DNA from 3 places in the Streptomyces sp. NPDC048106 genome. Region 2 is predicted to be linked to each of the others. Evidence: riboswitches for the same ligand, from Rfam matches in the RefSeq annotation. Region 2 holds a riboswitch; each other region holds the start of a gene.

The links. A riboswitch is a leader RNA that binds a small molecule or an ion and turns the genes downstream of it on or off. The one in region 2 is predicted to bind cyclic di-AMP.
Positions count from the first base shown of each region.
Region 1: it holds a riboswitch for cyclic di-AMP, as region 2 does, so the genes downstream of both, AB0927_RS19055 (M23 family metallopeptidase) here and AB0927_RS18840 (transglycosylase SLT domain-containing protein) in region 2, are expected to answer to the same signal.
Region 3: it holds a riboswitch for cyclic di-AMP, as region 2 does, so the genes downstream of both, AB0927_RS07760 (M23 family metallopeptidase) here and AB0927_RS18840 (transglycosylase SLT domain-containing protein) in region 2, are expected to answer to the same signal.

Region 1 covers NZ_JBEZND010000017.1:38,097-43,328, forward strand. The annotation lists gene AB0927_RS19045 (HPr family phosphocarrier protein) at 1-98, shown strand, start outside; gene AB0927_RS19050 (GntR family transcriptional regulator) at 409-1,095, opposite strand; gene AB0927_RS19055 (M23 family metallopeptidase) at 1,295-2,038, opposite strand; cyclic di-AMP (ydaO/yuaA leader) riboswitch at 2,051-2,209, opposite strand; gene AB0927_RS19060 (pitrilysin family protein) at 2,437-3,807, opposite strand; gene AB0927_RS19065 (pitrilysin family protein) at 3,825-5,219, opposite strand.
Region 2 covers NZ_JBEZND010000016.1:148,657-153,888, forward strand. The annotation lists gene AB0927_RS18825 (M56 family metallopeptidase) at 1-393, opposite strand, end outside; gene fahA (fumarylacetoacetase) at 579-1,799, opposite strand; gene AB0927_RS18835 (HAD family hydrolase) at 2,060-2,872, shown strand; gene AB0927_RS18840 (transglycosylase SLT domain-containing protein) at 2,933-3,418, opposite strand; cyclic di-AMP (ydaO/yuaA leader) riboswitch at 3,423-3,595, opposite strand; gene AB0927_RS18845 (polyprenyl synthetase family protein) at 4,118-5,128, shown strand.
Region 3 covers NZ_JBEZND010000006.1:16,308-21,539, forward strand. The annotation lists gene AB0927_RS07750 (PrsW family glutamic-type intramembrane protease) at 1-1,176, shown strand, start outside; gene AB0927_RS07755 (aldo/keto reductase) at 1,196-2,140, opposite strand; gene AB0927_RS07760 (M23 family metallopeptidase) at 2,211-3,266, opposite strand; cyclic di-AMP (ydaO/yuaA leader) riboswitch at 3,274-3,442, opposite strand; tRNA gene AB0927_RS07765 (tRNA-Met) at 3,756-3,829, opposite strand; gene AB0927_RS07770 (dihydrofolate reductase family protein) at 3,894-5,057, opposite strand; gene lspA (signal peptidase II) at 5,082-5,232, opposite strand, start outside.

The sequences.
Region 1 (5,232 bases), on a different contig from region 2:
TCGTGCTCACCTCCGACGCCGAGGGCGCGGACGCCGCCCTCGACCGGCTGGCCAAGCTGGTCGCCGAGGGCCTGGAAGAGCTGCCCGAGACCGTCTGAGCCCCGAGCGCCCGCCGGGCCGGCCGGACTGTCCGGCCGGCCCGGCGGGCGCTTCACGCGGCGGTGGCCGTCAACTCCGGCTGGCCGCCGGGTCCTTGCCGGACGCCGTGACCGTCAGTGTCACCGCGGCGGGCGGGAGGGTTTACGGGGTGCCCTGGACCGGAAAATCGCGCCGGGCCCCGCCGGACTGCGCCGCCTCGGCACTTTCGGGGTACCGCGGAATTCACCGGGACATGGAATTCACGGCAGCCGGGAAATAGGGAAATGGCCACCCGCTGAATATCCCCCCACTTTGTATACGGCACCCGTGTTAACACCGTGCACCGGACATGTTTACGGTATGTTGCGAGATACCCGGGCGTTCCGCGGCGCCGGGGATCCGCAGCCGGTGCGCGGCCGTCGTGCGCTGGGTGTGCAGCGCGGTCACCGCGCGGGCGCGCTCGTCGTCGCCGCGTGCCACCGCGTCCACGATCGCGCCGTGCTCCGCCCACGCGCCGACCAGGTCCGGCGGCGCGTCCACCGTGTACATCCAGGCGATCTTGTGGCGCAGCTGGGTGAGTGTCGAGGTCAGTGAGGGGCTGCCGCAGGACTGGGCCAGCGTCTCGTGGAACCAGCCGTTCAGGGCGCGCAGGTCCTCGCCGCCGCCCGTCCTGGCGCGCTCCTGCCCCAGCCGGACCAGGCCTCGCAGCACCTTCAGATGCGCCTCGGTGCGGCGCCGGGCGGCCCGCGCGGCCCCCAGCGGCTCCAGGAGCAGGCGCATCTCCAGCAGGTCGGCGGCCTCCTGCTCGGTCGGCTCGGCCACGCAGGCGCCCGCGTGCCGGCGCGTCACCACGAAGCCCTCCGCCTCCAGGGTGCGCAGGGCCTCGCGCACGGGGACGCGCGAGACGCCGTAGCGGCGGGCGAGCACCTCCTCGGTGAGGCGGCCGCCGCGTTCGAGGGCGCCGGTGACGATGTCGTCCCGGATCGCCGTGCACACCGAGTGCGCCGGAATACGCATGACCGACCTCCGCCTTAATACCCGCGACACGACGCCGACGACGGACGCGTCTTTTCCGTGACTCTATTCCACCGGGCCGGAATTTCCGACGGCGGACCGGAATCATGGATATTTTTTGGACAGATTCCGGCGGCGACGGCCGTGGAATGGCGAAAGCCCCGGCTCAGTGGCCGGGGCTTTCGATGCCGTGCGGGGTCGGTCAGACGTCCACGCCGTGGTTGCGGAGGTAGGCCACGGGGTCGACGTCGGAGCCGTAGTCGGGGCTGGTGCGCGCCTCGAAGTGCAGGTGCGGGCCGGTGACGTTGCCGGTCGCGCCGGACAGGGCGATCTGCTGGCCCGCGGCGACCTGCTGGCCCACCGTGACGCCGATGGAGGACAGATGGCCGTACTGGGTGTACATGCCGTCGGCCATGCGGATCACGATCTCGTTGCCGTACGCCCCGCCCCAGCCGGTGGAGACGACGGTGCCGACGCCGACCGCGTGCACGGAGGTGCCGGTCGCCGCGTGGAAGTCGATACCGGTGTGGGAGCCGGAGGACCACAGAGAGCTGCTGGCCATGTAGCCGGTGGACACGTAGGAGTGCGCGATCGGGGCGACGAAGGTGTTCAGCCGCTTGCGCTCGGCCTCGCGGGCGGCCCGGGCCCTGGCCTGGCGCGCCTCCTTCGCGCGCTCGGCGGCGGCCTTCTCGGCCGCCTGGTGCTCGGCGATCCGCTGCTGGGCGGTGGCCTGGGCGTCGATGTGCTCGGCGAGGTCGTCGGTCGCGGCGAGCACGGGGGTGAGGCCGGTCTGCTCGGCGGTTTTCTCGGCGGCGAGCGCCGGGGACGCGGCGAGGGTGCCGATGACGCCGGTGGTCGTGAGGGCCGCGACTCCGGCCGCGTGAACGGTGGTTCGCTTGACCCGGCCGGGCTTGCGGTGCTTCCCGGTGGCGCACATGAACGCCATGCGTGTGGCTGTCCTTTCCTTCCCTCTCGCCTACCGGGTTAGCTGACGGGTTCGGAGCAGGAAGGTCTCCTACGGGCCCGCACGTCTCGCGCGGATGCCCGATTCACCCCAGGGGACGGTGGGTCCCCGGCTCCCCTGGCTCGCGCCTCGGGGACTCGGCGATGGCTGTCCGGTGCCGCGGCTGCGGCGCACTGCCCGACGGACAACCCGGACGACGCTAAGCGGACCGGCTCTCAATCCTCAAACGGAACGCGGCTTTTGTAGCGCATCCCACAGGGCAGACAGGCAACCTCCGTATCAATTCGGACATCCTGAGGAGAGAGTGGAACAAAGTGGGGCCCTGACGACCCGTAGGCCGTCAGGGCCCCACCCCGCAAGGGGCCTGCCCGTAGGTGCCGTTACTCGGCGGCCACCACGGTGACCTCGCCGATGCCCAGCGCCTCGACCGGTGCCTTGATCTGCGCGGCGTCACCGACCAGGACGGTCACCAGGCGGTCCACCGGGAAGGCGTTGACGACCGCCGCGGTGGCCTCCACGGTGCCCGTCGCGGCCAGTTGCCGGTAGAGCGTCGCCTGGAAGTCGTCGGGCAGGTGCTGCTCCACCTGGTCGGCGAGCGTGCCCGCGACGGCCGCCGCGGTCTCGTACTTCAGCGGCGCGACGCCGACGAGGTTCTGCACGGCGACGTCCCGCTCGGCGTCGGTCAGGCCCTCCGCCGCGAGGGTGCGCAGCACCTTCCACAGGTCGTCGAGCGCCGGACCGGTGTTGGGGGTGTCCACGGAGCCGCTGATGGCGAGCATGGAGGCGCCGTTGCCGCCCGGGCCGGAGCGGAGCACCTGCCCGAACGCGCGCACACCGTAGGTGTAGCCCTTCTCCTCGCGCAGGACGCGGTCCAGGCGGGAGGTGAGGGTGCCGCCCAGGCAGTAGGTGCCGAGCACCTGGGCGGGCCACACCCGGTCGTGCCGGTCCGCGCCGACGCGGCCGATGAGCAGCTGCGTCTGGACGGCGCCGGGCCGGTCCACGATGACCACGCGTCCGGTGTCGTCGGCCGTCACCGCGGGCACCGGCCGGGGCTCGCCCGGGGTGCCGGTCCAGGCGCCCAGGGTCTCGCCGAGCAGCGCGTCCACGTCGATGCCGGTCAGGTCGCCGACCACGACCGCGGTGGCCGTGGCGGGGCGCACGTGACGGTCGTAGAAGGCGCGCACGGCGACCGCGTCGATCTTCTCGACCGTCTCCTCGGTGCCCTGGCGCGGCCGGGACATGCGCGTGGACGCCGGGAACAGCTCCTTGGAGAGTTCCTTGGCGGCCCGGCGGGCGGGGCTGGCCAGCTCGTGCGGAATCTCGTCCAGGCGGTTGCGGACCAGCCGCTCGACCTCGCTGCCGGCGAAGGCGGGGGCGCGCAGCGCGTCGGCGAGCAGGCCGAGGCCCTTGGTCAGACGCGAGGCGGGGACCTCCAGGCTCAGCCGGACGCCGGGGTGGTCGGCGTGCGCGTCGAGGGTGGCGCCCGCGCGCTCCAGCTCGGCGGCGAACTCCTCGGCGGAGTGCTTGTCGGTGCCCTCGGAGAAGGCTCGCGCCATGATGGTGGCGACGCCGTCCAGGCCGGCCGGCTCGGCCTCCAGGGGGGCGTCCAGGAGCACCTCGACGGCGACGACCTGCTGACCGGGGCGATGACAGCGCAGCACGGTCAGGCCGTTGTCGAGCGCGGCGCGCTCGGGGGCCGGGAAGGCCCACGGCTTCGCCTCGCCGGCCTGCGGCTGGGGGTGGAAGTCCATGGTGGCGAGCTGCTCGGTCACTTGGCCGTCTCCTCGTTCTCGTTTCCGGCCTCTACGGTGGCCTCCGACTCCGGGTCCTCGGGCACGTCGGCGTCCTCGACGGCCTGCGGGGACTTCGGCTCGTAGACCAGGACCGCGCGGTTGTCGGGGCGCAGCCGGGCCTTGGCGACCTCCCGGACCTCCTCGGGGGTCACCTCCAGGATGCGGTGCACGGCGTTGAGGGCGAGCTGCGGGTCGCCGAACAGGACGGCGTAGCGGCACAGTTCGTCGGCGCGGCCCGCGACGGTGCCGAGCCGGTCCAGCCACTCGCGCTCCAACTGGGCCTGGGCGCGCTCCATCTCCTCGGGGGTGGGGCCCTCCTCGGCGAACCGGGCCAGCTCCTCGTCGATGGCGGTCTCGATGACCGGCACCTCGACGTCGCCGGAGGTCTTCACGTCCAGCCAGCCCATGGAGGGCGCGCCGGCCAGGCGCAGCAGGCCGAAGCCGGCCGCGACGGCCGTGCGGTCGCGCCGCACCAGCCGGTTGTACAGCCGGGAGGACTCGCCGCCGCCGAGGACGGTCAGGGCGAGGTCGGCCGCGTCGCACGCGCGCGTGCCGTCCTGCGGCAGCCGGTAGGCGGCCATCAGGGCGCGCGCCGGGACCTCCTCGACGACGACCTCGCGCAGCTGCCCGCCGATGACGTCGGGCAGGGTGCCGTCACGGGGCGCGGGCTTGCCGTCGTGGGCCGGGATGGTGCCGAAGTACTTCTCGATCCAGGCGAGGGTCTGCTCGGGGTCGATGTCGCCGACCACGGAGAGCACCGCGTTGTTCGGCGCGTAGTAGGTACGGAAGAACTGGCGGGCGTCCTCCAGGGTGGCCGCGTCCAGGTCCGCCATGGAGCCGATCGGCGTGTGGTGGTAGGGGTGGCCCTCGGGGTACGACAGGGCGGTCAGCTTCTCGAAGGCGGTGCCGTAGGGGACGTTGTCGTAGCGCTGGCGGCGCTCGTTCTTGACGACGTCGCGCTGGTTCTCCATGGACTCGTCGTCCAGCGCGGTCAGCAGGGAGCCCATGCGGTCGGCCTCCAGCCAGAGCGCGAGCTCGAGCTGGTGGGCGGGCATGGTCTCGAAGTAGTTGGTGCGCTCGAAGCTGGTGGTGCCGTTGAGCGAGCCGCCGGCGCCCTGCACCAGTTCGAAGTGGCCGTTGCCCTTGACCTGCCCGGAGCCCTGGAACATCAGGTGCTCGAAAAGGTGAGCCAGGCCGGTGCGACCCTTGACCTCGTGGCGGGAGCCGACGTCGTACCAGAGGCAGACCGCCGCCACCGGGGTCAGGTGGTCCTCGGAGAGCACCACGCGCAGACCGTTGGCCAAGCGGTGCTCGGTCGCTGTCAGGCCCCCGGAGCCTGCCTCGGCTGTGGTCGTGTGACCCATGGGCATGTACGTCCCTTCG
Region 2 (5,232 bases):
GGCGCGTTCGCGTAGCTGGGCCCGCGCCTGGCCGCGGCTGCGGCGGGCCTCGACCAGTTCCCGGCCGAGCATCGCGGTGGTCCAGGCGGCGCCGCAGGCCAGCAGGACGGTGAGGACGGCGGCCCACACCGGCGCCGCGGAGAGGTCGTAGGCGGCGGTGACGGCGGGCGGCGCCGGGGCGAACACATGGTCGCGCACGGTGTGGAAGACCGCCGCGGCGCCCAGCGTCAGCGCGGCCAGACAGCACAGCAGGACGGTGGCGACCAGGCACTGCCACACCCACAGCGCGACCACGGGTTCCCGGTCGGGCCAGTCGGCCCGGGTCAGCGCGCGCGGGGCCGGCCCGGCCGCCGTCAGGGCGACGACGGTGAGCAGGAGCAGGCAGACGGTCATGCCGGGGCTCCGGTTCCTGATCCGAGAGGGGTTCGGGTATGGGTGGTACGAAGCCGGGCGGGGCGCGCGGGCGGCCGCCGCGGGTGGTGCGTGCTGCCGCCAGTATGACGAAGAGGGGCGCCGCGAGGCAGGTGTCGGGGCCGAACCGTCCGCTCCCGTCCCGCCGCGCGGCGCCCGCCGCCGGCTCAGGCCGAGGGCACGATCCGCCCGGTCACCTCACCGAGGCCCACCCGGCCCCCGTCCGCCCCGGGTGCCCAGGCCGTCATGGTGACCACGTCGCCGTCCTCCAGGAAGGCGCGCTTGCCGTCGGGGAGTTCGAGGGGGTCGCGCCCGTTCCAGGTCAGCTCCAGCAGGGAGCCGCGCTGGCGTTCCTCGGGCCCGCTCACGGTGCCGGAGCCGTACAGGTCGCCGGTGCGCAGGGAGGCGCCGTTGACGGTCATCTGGGCGAGCTGCTGGGCGGCGGTCCAGTACATGGTGGAGAAGGGCGGCTCGGAGACCACCTCGCCGTTGATGGCCACGGAGATCCGCAGGTCGTAGCCGCCGGGCTCGATGCCGGGGGCCGCGTCGTCCAGGTAGGGCAGCAGCGGGTGGGTGCGCTCGGGCGGGGTCACCCGCGCGTGCTCCAGGGCGTCGAGCGGGGTGATCCAGGCCGACACGGAGGTCGAGAAGGACTTGCCGAGGAACGGGCCGAGGGGGACGTACTCCCAGGCCTGGATGTCCCGCGCGGACCAGTCGTTGAGCAGGCACAGCCCGAAGACGTGCTCGCGGTAGTCGCCGAGCGCGACCGGGGTCCCCTGCTCGCTGGGCACGCCGACCACGAAGCCGACCTCGGCCTCGATGTCCAGCCGGATCGAGGGGCCGAACACGGGCGCCGGGTCGGCGGGGCCCTTGCGCTGCCCGGAGGGCCGTACGACGTCCGTGCCCGAGACCACGACCGTGCCGGAGCGGCCGTGGTAACCGATCGGCAGGTGCTTCCAGTTGGGGGTGAGGGAGTCCGCGGCGTCCGGGCGGAAGATCTTGCCGACGTTGCGGGCGTGGTTCTCCGAGGCGTAGAAGTCGACGTAGTCGGCGACCTCGAAGGGCAGGTGCAGGGTCACCTCGGACAGCGGGTGGAACAGGGGTTCCAGCGTCTCGCGGTGGGCGGGGTCGGTGACCCAGGAGGTGAGCGCGCCGCGCACCTCGGTCCAGGCCGCGCGCCCGGCCGCCAGCAGCGGGTTGAGGGTGGGGCGGGCGAGCAGCGCCTGGTGCGGCGAGCCGAGGGCGGCGGCCGCGGCGCCCGCGTCGAGGACCTGGTCCCCGAGCCGGACGCCGACCCTGCGCTCCCGGCTGCCGGAGGGCGAGAACACGCCATAGGGAAGGTTGTGCGGACCGAAGGGGTCGCCCTCGGGGACGTCGAAGGGGGGCATGGGGTACTGCCTCGCTCTCATCCAGGCCATGCATGGCGATGCGTTCCATGTGGTCAGGCCACACGTTACGGCCGGGATACCGGTCTTGGGCAGTGGCCAGGGGGTTGCCACCGTAGTGCCTCAAGAGTTCGTAATGTCCGAATAGCTGCTTCGGCGGCGGCAGTTCCGGCCCGGCGGCCTTCCGGGAACGGGGACGCGGCGCGCAAGTACGGGGAATGGCACGGGAGTCGGTGGAGGGCGCGGGTCCGTATTCTCTGATCATGGCACCCTCCCCCGCGTACGCACTGATCGCCACCGACCTGGACGGGACGCTGCTGCGCGGCGACGACACCGTCTCCGAGCGCACGCTGACCGCGCTCGCGCGGGCGACGCGGGCCGGGGCCCGGCACCTGGTGGTCACCGGCCGCCCGGCTCCCAGAGTGCGCCCCCTGCTGGCCGCCCTCGGCAGTACGGGGCTCGCGGTGTGCGGACAGGGCGCGCAGGTCTACGACGCCGGGACCGGCCGTCTGGTGTCGTCGGTCCGGCTGGACCGGGAGCTGGCCGAGACCGCGCTCGGCAAGATCGAGGCCGAGGTGGGCCAGGTGTTCGCGGCCGTCGACCAGGACGGCACGGACGGGCTCACCCTGATCGAGCCCGGCTACCGGATGCCTCACCCGACCCTGCCCGCGGTCCGGGTGGCCCGGCGCGCCGAGCTGTGGCGGGCGCCGATCAGCAAGGTGCTGCTGCGCCATGCCGCCCTCTCGGACGACGAGTTGGCGGCGGTGGCGCGCTCGGTGGTGGGCTCGCTGGCCACGGTCACCATGTCGGGGCCCGGGACCGTGGAGCTCCAGCCGTGCGGGGTGACCAAGGCGACCGGCCTCGCGCTGGCCGCCGAGCGGCTCGGGGTCCCCGCGGAACGGGCCCTGGCCTTCGGCGACATGCCCAACGACATCCCGATGTTCCGCTGGGCGGCGCACGGGATCGCGATGGCGAACGCCCACCCCGAGCTGAAGGCGGTCGCCGACGAGGTCACGACGTCGAACGAGGACGACGGCATCGCCGTCGTCCTCGAAAGGCTGTTCCCGGCCGGGTGACCGGGAACAGCGGTGGTGCCACGGGCTTCCACGGCTCACGCCGTTGCGGCCCGGGGCCGGTCAGTAGGCGCCGAAGACGTTGTCGATCGAGCCGTACCGGTGGGCGGCGTAGTTGCAGGCGGCGGTGATGTTGGCGACCGGGTCGTAGATGTTGAACGAGGTTCCGGCCACGTGGTACGCGTTGAAGGTCGGGTCGATCACCTGGAGCAGACCCTTGGACGGTATGCCCTTGGCCGCGTTGGAGTCCCACAGGTTGATGGCGTTCGGGTTGCCCGAGGACTCCCGGATGATGTTCCGGTAGATGCCGTTGTAGGAGCCCGGGATGCCCTTCTCGGCCATGATCGCGCGGGACTCGCGGATCCAGCCGTCGAGGTTGTTCGGGTACCCGGCGGGGGTGGTGGCGGCCGAGGTGGTGCCGGTGGCGGCGGACGCGGTGGCGGCGCCCACGAGCGGCATGGCGAGCACGGCGGCGCCGGTGCCGGCGACGGCGATCAGACGGACGAGACGGTTGGCACGGGTGCGGCGCGGCTGAACGGCAGCAGGCATGGGGTGTTCCTCTCCTACGCCTGCGAGGTGAGCTGTCGGGTTCGGGCGGGGAGGTGCCCGGCCGCGCCTGGTGAGAGGCGTGGCTATACCCCAGCCGTCCCGGTGCGAACACGCGGTTCGGCGACTTACCTGGGTCCCCCGCTCCTGCCGTACGAATGAGTTCGTCGATGGGTTTACAGGCGGCGGCAGGATTAGGCGTCCGCCTGATGGGTCGGGAACGTATGCGAGAGCACATGTCGGGAACAAGTGCCAGATTGATACATCGCGGCATTTGACCTTGATCATCAGCCTATGGGGTACTTGATCCTTTGCGACTGCCAACGCTCAACTCGCTTGCCGCGCAAGGCGGGAAGGGGTGTTGGCGGGCGTTCGTCGGGAAGGCGTTCGGGTGACCCAACTCACGAAATGGCAAACTACGTTAAATCGGGCATAGGGGATTCGTCCCTCGGTGGGGTGGAGTCGGTACTCCGCTCACCTCTGGGGTCGCGACGAAGTTCCAGATTTCCTGTTAAGTCAATAAATGTCTGTTGCCATCATCCGATCAGAGGTATGTCGGCCATGATCCGATACCGCCCAGGCTGGACGGGTGGGCGCTATCGGTGATCGAAACCGGACCGGATACGCTGACTTGAGTGATGGCAGCGACCTATCGACAAACCGCGTAATCGCCAGCAGACACCAGCAGACAGGAGACCCCTCGTGACCGTCGTCGGGCCGTTCGGGCTGAGCGTGCGGGACCAGGCTCTCGAAGCCGATGTCCAGGCCGGATTGGCGGCTGTCGAGGAAGGCCTGCTAGAGGCCACGAAGAGCGAGGTCCCGTTCATCACGGGGGCCGCCCAGCACCTCGTACGGGCCGGCGGGAAGCGTTTCAGGCCGCTGCTCGTGATGCTCGCGGCGCAGTTCGGCGACCCCTACGCGCCCGGTGTGGTGCCGTCGGCCGTGGTCGTGGAGCTGACCCACCTGGCCACGCTGTACCACGACGACGTCATGGACGAGGCCGCCGTACGCCGGGGCGTGGACAGCGCCAACACCCGCTGGGGCAACTCCGTCGCGGTGCTCACCGGCGACTTCCTCTTCGCCCGCGCCTCCCAGATCCTCGCCGACCTCGGCCCCGAGGCGGTCCGGGTCCAGGCCCTCGCGTTCGAACGCCTGGTCACCGGCCAGATCCTGGAGACCGCCGGCCCCTCCGACGGCCGCGACCCGGTCGAGCACTACCTCGACGTGCTCGGCGGCAAGACGGGCTCGCTGGTCGCGGTGTCCTGCCGGTTCGGCGCGATGATGTCCGGCGCCGACGAGACGGTCGTGGACGTGCTCACCCAGTACGGCGAGCGGCTCGGCGTGGCCTTCCAGCTCGCCGACGACGTCCTGGACATCGCCTCCGAGTCCCGCGAGTCCGGCAAGACCCCCGGCACCGACCTGCGCGAGGGCATCCCGACCCTGCCCGTCCTGCGACTGCGCGAGCGGGCCGCCCGGCTCGGCCTGCCCGAGGACCTCGCCCTGTGCGAGCTGCTGGACTCCGACCTCAGCGACGACGCCCGGCTCGCCGAGGCCCTGGCCACGCTGCGCGCCCACCCCGCCCTGGAACAGGCCCGCCGGGACACCGTGCGGTACGCGGAGGAGGCGCGCGCCGCGCTCGCGCCGCTGCGGGAGTGCGACGCCAAGGTGGCACTGATGGAGCTGTGCGACGCGGTGGTCCACCGGGCAGGTTGACCGGCGGTGACCGGCACCCGTTCGGCGCCCACCGGATGGCCGTACCCGGACGCCTGCCGCATCCTGCCCGTAGGGATGCGTTCGAGCCCCTGTCGCACCCCTAG
Region 3 (5,232 bases), on a different contig from region 2:
TGGCTGGTCACCGCGTTCCGCTGGCTGGACCGGGTGGCGCCCTTCGCCTGGCGGAACCTGGTGTTCGCGTTCTGCTGGGGCGCGTTCGCGGCGGCGCTCATAGCCATCGTCGCCAACAGCTTCGCGACCAAGTGGATAGCCACCTCGACCGCGGACCCGGCGGGCGCCAACACCCTCGGCGCCACCGTGATAGCCCCGATCGTCGAGGAGTCCGCCAAGGCCGCGGCCGTCCTGCTCGTCTTCCTCTTCCGCAGGCGCGAGTTCACCGGGATCGTGGACGGGATGGTGATAGCCGGGATCACCGCCACCGGGTTCGCGTTCACCGAGAACATCCTCTACCTGGGCACCGCCTTCGGCGCCGACCAGGTCACCGGCGGCCACGGCGTCGTCTCCGTCACCGCCGCCACCTTCTTCGTGCGCATCGTGATGTCCCCGTTCGCGCACCCCCTGTTCACCACCTGCACCGGCATCGGCTTCGGCCTCGCCGCGCTGTACGGGCCCCGCGGGCGCGCCCGGCGCCTGCTGGTGCCGCTCGGCGGACTGCTGCTCGCGATGTGCATGCACGCCCTGTGGAACGGCTCCGCCAGCTTCGGCCAGTACGGGTTCCTCGCCGTCTACGGCGCCTTCATGCTGCCCGCGTTCGGGCTGCTGACCTGGCTCGCGATCTGGACCCGGCAGCGGGAGCTGCGCACGGTGCGCGAGGAGCTGCCGGCGTATGTGCTGGCCGGCTGGCTGGGGCCGGCCGAACCCTTCGCGCTCGGCTCGATGCGCGCCCGCCGCATGGCCCGCGACTACGCCCGCCACCACGCCGGCCGCCCCACGGCACGCGCGGTGGCCCAGTACGAGACCCACGCCACCGCCCTCGCGCTCCTGCGGCAACGGGGCCGCCGCGGCCGGGCGGGCGCGGACTTCGCCGTACGCGAGCGGGAGCTGCTGGAGGAGCTGTGGCAGCGCCGGGAGGCCGCCCGGCCCGCCCTGGAGTACGCGGCCCGCACCGCGGCCCCCGTCGTCCCGATGGCGTGGGCAGCGGCGCCGTACGGGCACGCGTACGTGCCGGGACCGGGGTACGGCTATCCGCAGGGCCCGGGACATGGGTACGGCCACCCGCAGGGGCCGGGGCACGGGTACGGCTACCCGGCGGCGGCGCCGTACCCGTACAACCCGTACCGGGCGTGACGCCCGTGCCGGACGCGGCTTACGCCGACGCGTCCGTCAGCTTCTTCAGCTCGTCGTCCGTCAGCTTCAGGTCGGCGACGGCCAGCAGCGGCGGGAGCTGCTCCAGGGTGCGGGCCGAGGCGATCGGGGCGGTGACGGTCGGCTGGGCGGCCAGCCAGGCGAGGGCGACGGTGGCGTGCTGGGCGTCGTGCGCGGCGGCGATCTCGTCGAGGGCGGCGAGGACCCTCTGGCCGCGCTCGGACTCCGCGTAGTCCGCGGCCCGGCCGGCGCGCGCGCTGTCCACCTTCGTGCCGGGCCGGTACTTGCCGGTCAGGAAGCCCGAGGCGAGCGCGAAGTACGGCACGGTGGCCAGTCCCTCGCGGGCGGCGAGGTCCTGGAGCGGGCCCTCGTAGGTGTCGCGGGAGACCAGGTTGTAGTGCGGCTGGAGGGCCACGTAGCGGGCCAGGCCCTCGCGGGTGGAGAAGTCCAGGGACTCCTTGAGCCGCTCGGCGCTGATGTTGGACGCGGCGATCTGCCGGACCTTGCCGGCCCGCACCAGCTGGTCCAGTGCGCCGATGATCTCCTCGACCGGCACGTCGGGCTGGTCGAAGTGGGTGTAGTAGAGGTCGATGTAGTCGGTGCCCAGCCGGGCCAGGGAGGCGTCGGCGGCGGCCTTGATGTTGTCCGCGGACAGGCCCTGGTACCGCGGGTGCTGGCTGACCTTGGTGGCGATGACGACGTCGGAGCGGTTGCCGCGGGCCTTGACCCACTTGCCGATGACGGTCTCGGACTCGCCGCCCTGGTTGCCCTCGATCCAGGCGCTGTAGGAGTCGGCGGTGTCGATGAAGTTGCCGCCCCCGGCCGTGTACGCGTCCAGGACGGCGTGGGAGGTCTGCTCGTCGGCGGTCCAGCCGAAGACGTTGCCGCCCAGGCAGAGCGGGGAGACCTGGAGGTCGGAAGAGCCGAGTGTGCGCAGAGAAGTCATGCCCCGCATTCAACACCGGCGGCGGATGATCGCGTTCCGCCGCCGGTGCGCTTGCTCCGTGCGGGTTACGTCAGGGGGTGAGGCCCTTGTCGCGCAGCCAGGGCGCCGGGTCGATGGCGGTGGCCTGCCCGTTCGGGTGGACCTCCAGGTGCAGGTGCGGCCCGGTGACGTTGCCGGTGGCGCCGACGCGGCCGATGACCTCGCCGGTGGTGACCTTCTGGCCGACCGAGACGTTGATCGAGGACTGGTGGCAGAACCACAGCTCGGTGCCGTCGTCCAGGGTGAGGACGGTGCGGTAGCCGTAGGCGCCGGCCCAGCCGGCCTGGGTGATGGTGCCGCCGTGCACGGCCTTGATCAGGGTGCCGGTGGGCGCGGCGAAGTCGAGGCCGGTGTGGTAGCCGGAGGACCACATGGCGCCGGGCTGCCCGAAGGTGCCGGTGATCGTGTACGAGACGACCGGCAGCGTGTACTGCTTGGCCAGCTCGGCCAGCCGCTTGGCCTCGGCCGCCTTCTTGGCGTCGGCCTCCGCCTTCGCCTTGGCGGCGGCGGCCTTGTCGGCGGCCTCCTTCTCCGCCTTGGCGGCCGCCTCGTCGGTCTGCTGCTGGGCGGCGGCGACCATCGCGGCGGTGGCCTTGCTGTCGGCCTGGCCCTGCTGCTGCTCGGCCTGGGCCATGATCCGGTTGCGCAGGGCCTCGCCGGCGCCGGTGTTCTCGCTGCCCTCGGTGGTCTGCCCGAGGTCGGTGAGCGCGGTGGCGGTCTGCGCCTTGGGCGCGTCGGTGGAGTCGTCGCCGAAGAGGTGCTCGACGGTGGACAGGTGCGGCACCGAGACCTTGTGCAGGTCCGGCATCGAGATGGAGACCGGCGGCTTGCCGGTGTTGGCGCTGGCGATGCCGCCCGCGCCGACCGCCGCGATCACACCGACGCCGAGGACGGTGGAGCTGCGGGCGAAGCCGCCGCGCTGCTTGGCGACGCGGTGTCGGCCGCGGACCGGAGCGACGGACTCCTCGGTGGGGTTCCACTCCTCCCAGGGGCCGTCGCCGTCGGGGCCGGGGCCGTAGCCGAACGACTCGGGTTCGCGCTGAGCGGGCACGAACGGGGCTTCTGGGGCAGGCCGGTTGGACGCCACGGAGGCGTGCTCCTTTCCTTCCGCCGCCTACCGGGTTAGCTGACGGGTTCGGAGCAGGAAGGTCTCCTACGCGCGTGGACCGCTCGTGGACTCGCTGAGTTCACGACGATTTCCGCGTGATTCACCCCAAAGTGGTGGTTCCCCGGTTCCCTCGCGGGATTCGGCGCGTGCGCACGGAGCCGCCTCGGGTGACGGCTGGGACGACCGCGCTGCGTTATCGAACGTTAATAGACCCAGAGGGAACTTTCCAAGCCGCTCGGCTTGATCATTAACGCTCCGACCGGGGGACTTAACGCCCAGGACGCCGTCAAACCGGGCGAGTTGACCCCGGTTCACTAACCATCGAGTTTTTGACGGTGACTCAGATGTTATGCGCACGGCGGTCGCTCGGTCACTGGGGGTAACCCCCCTGTCGAGGGCCGGAAAACCAGAGCCGGCAAACACTCAGGGCCGGAATCCAAGAACTGGATTCCGGCCCTGAGTCTTCAGTAGCGGGGACAGGATTTGAACCTGCGACCTCTGGGTTATGAGCCCAGCGAGCTACCGAGCTGCTCCACCCCGCGGCGATGTCTCTACTGTACGCCATCACCAGGGCAGAAAGCACATCGGTTACGACGGGACCGCCGCTCAGCCCAGCAGGTGCCGGTTCGGGGCCTTGGCCAGGGCCTCGTACTCGGGCAGCACGACGACCTCGGCGCCCCCGCCCACCAGCACCCCCGTGCCGTCGGCCGCCACGACGAACGTGTCCGGCTCCCGCCAGGCGGTCACCACCCGGCGCACCCCCGCCCGCAGGATCAGCTCGGCGCAGGGCGCGGGGCGGGAGGCGCGGCGGGCGCAGGGCTCCAGGCTGCTGTAGACGGTGGCGCCTGGCAGCCGCGGGTCGGCGGGGTCGGTCTTGGCCAGCGCCGCCTCCTCCGCGTGCGCCACCGGGTCCCCGCCCTCGCGGGAGTGGCCGCGGGCCAGCTCGGTGCCGTCGGCGGCGACCACGACCGCGCCGACGCTGAAGGCCGTCCGCGAGGGCGGGCACAGCGCGGCCAGCTCACAGGCGGTGCGCAGCCAGTGCCGGTCGGCGGCGGTGGGCACCGGGCCGGCGCCGGGCGCGGTGGGCTCGTAGCGCATGAGCACGACGTCCTCGATCCGGCGGGACTCGACGAGCCGCAGCCGTCCCTCCTGGTAGCGGCCGGCGCCGAACAGCCGCGGTGCGGCCGGATCGCCCACGATCAGCGGGGCGACCACGAGCTGGAGCTCGTCGGCGAGGCCCTGCTGGAGGAGCTGGGTGTGCACGGCGGCGCCGCCCTCCACCATCAGCCGGCCGACCCCGCGCACCGCGCGCAGATGGCCGAGCAGGGCCCGCCAGTCCAGCTCCGGGCCGAGCGGGACGACCTCGGCGGAATCACCGAGGAGGCGGGCGGCCCGCGCGGCACCCTCGTCGGTCGTGTAGACGAGCTTGTCGCCGCCCGTGTGCCAGAAGCGGGCCTCGGGGTCGAGGTCGCCGGTCTCCGTGACGGTGACCTTCAGCGGGTACTCCGGCCTGCCCTGCGCGCGGCGGGCCGCGCGGCGCTCGGCGGAGCCGACCAGCAGACGGGGGTTGTCGGCGCGGATCGTGCCGGCGCCGACCAGCAGGGCGTCGGCCCAGGCCCGTACCGCGTCGACCCGGTCGAAGTCGGCCGGGCCGGACAGCAGCAGCCGCTCGGGGCCGGTGTCGTCCAGGCAGCCGTCGAGGGAGACGGCGGCGGACAGCAGCACGTACGGGTACGGCGCGGACTCGGGGAAGGCTCGCTCGGTGCTCATCGGCTCAAGTGTGCGGCCCCGTCGTCAGCCGGTCTGCTCCCGGGGGAGGCGCGCGTCGGCCAGTTCGTGCCCGAAGAGGGACAGGACGACGATCAGGACGCCGCCGCAGGTGATCGCCCAGTCGGCGAGGTTCATGACGCTGAAGTCGCGCACCGAGACGAAGTCGACCACCGCG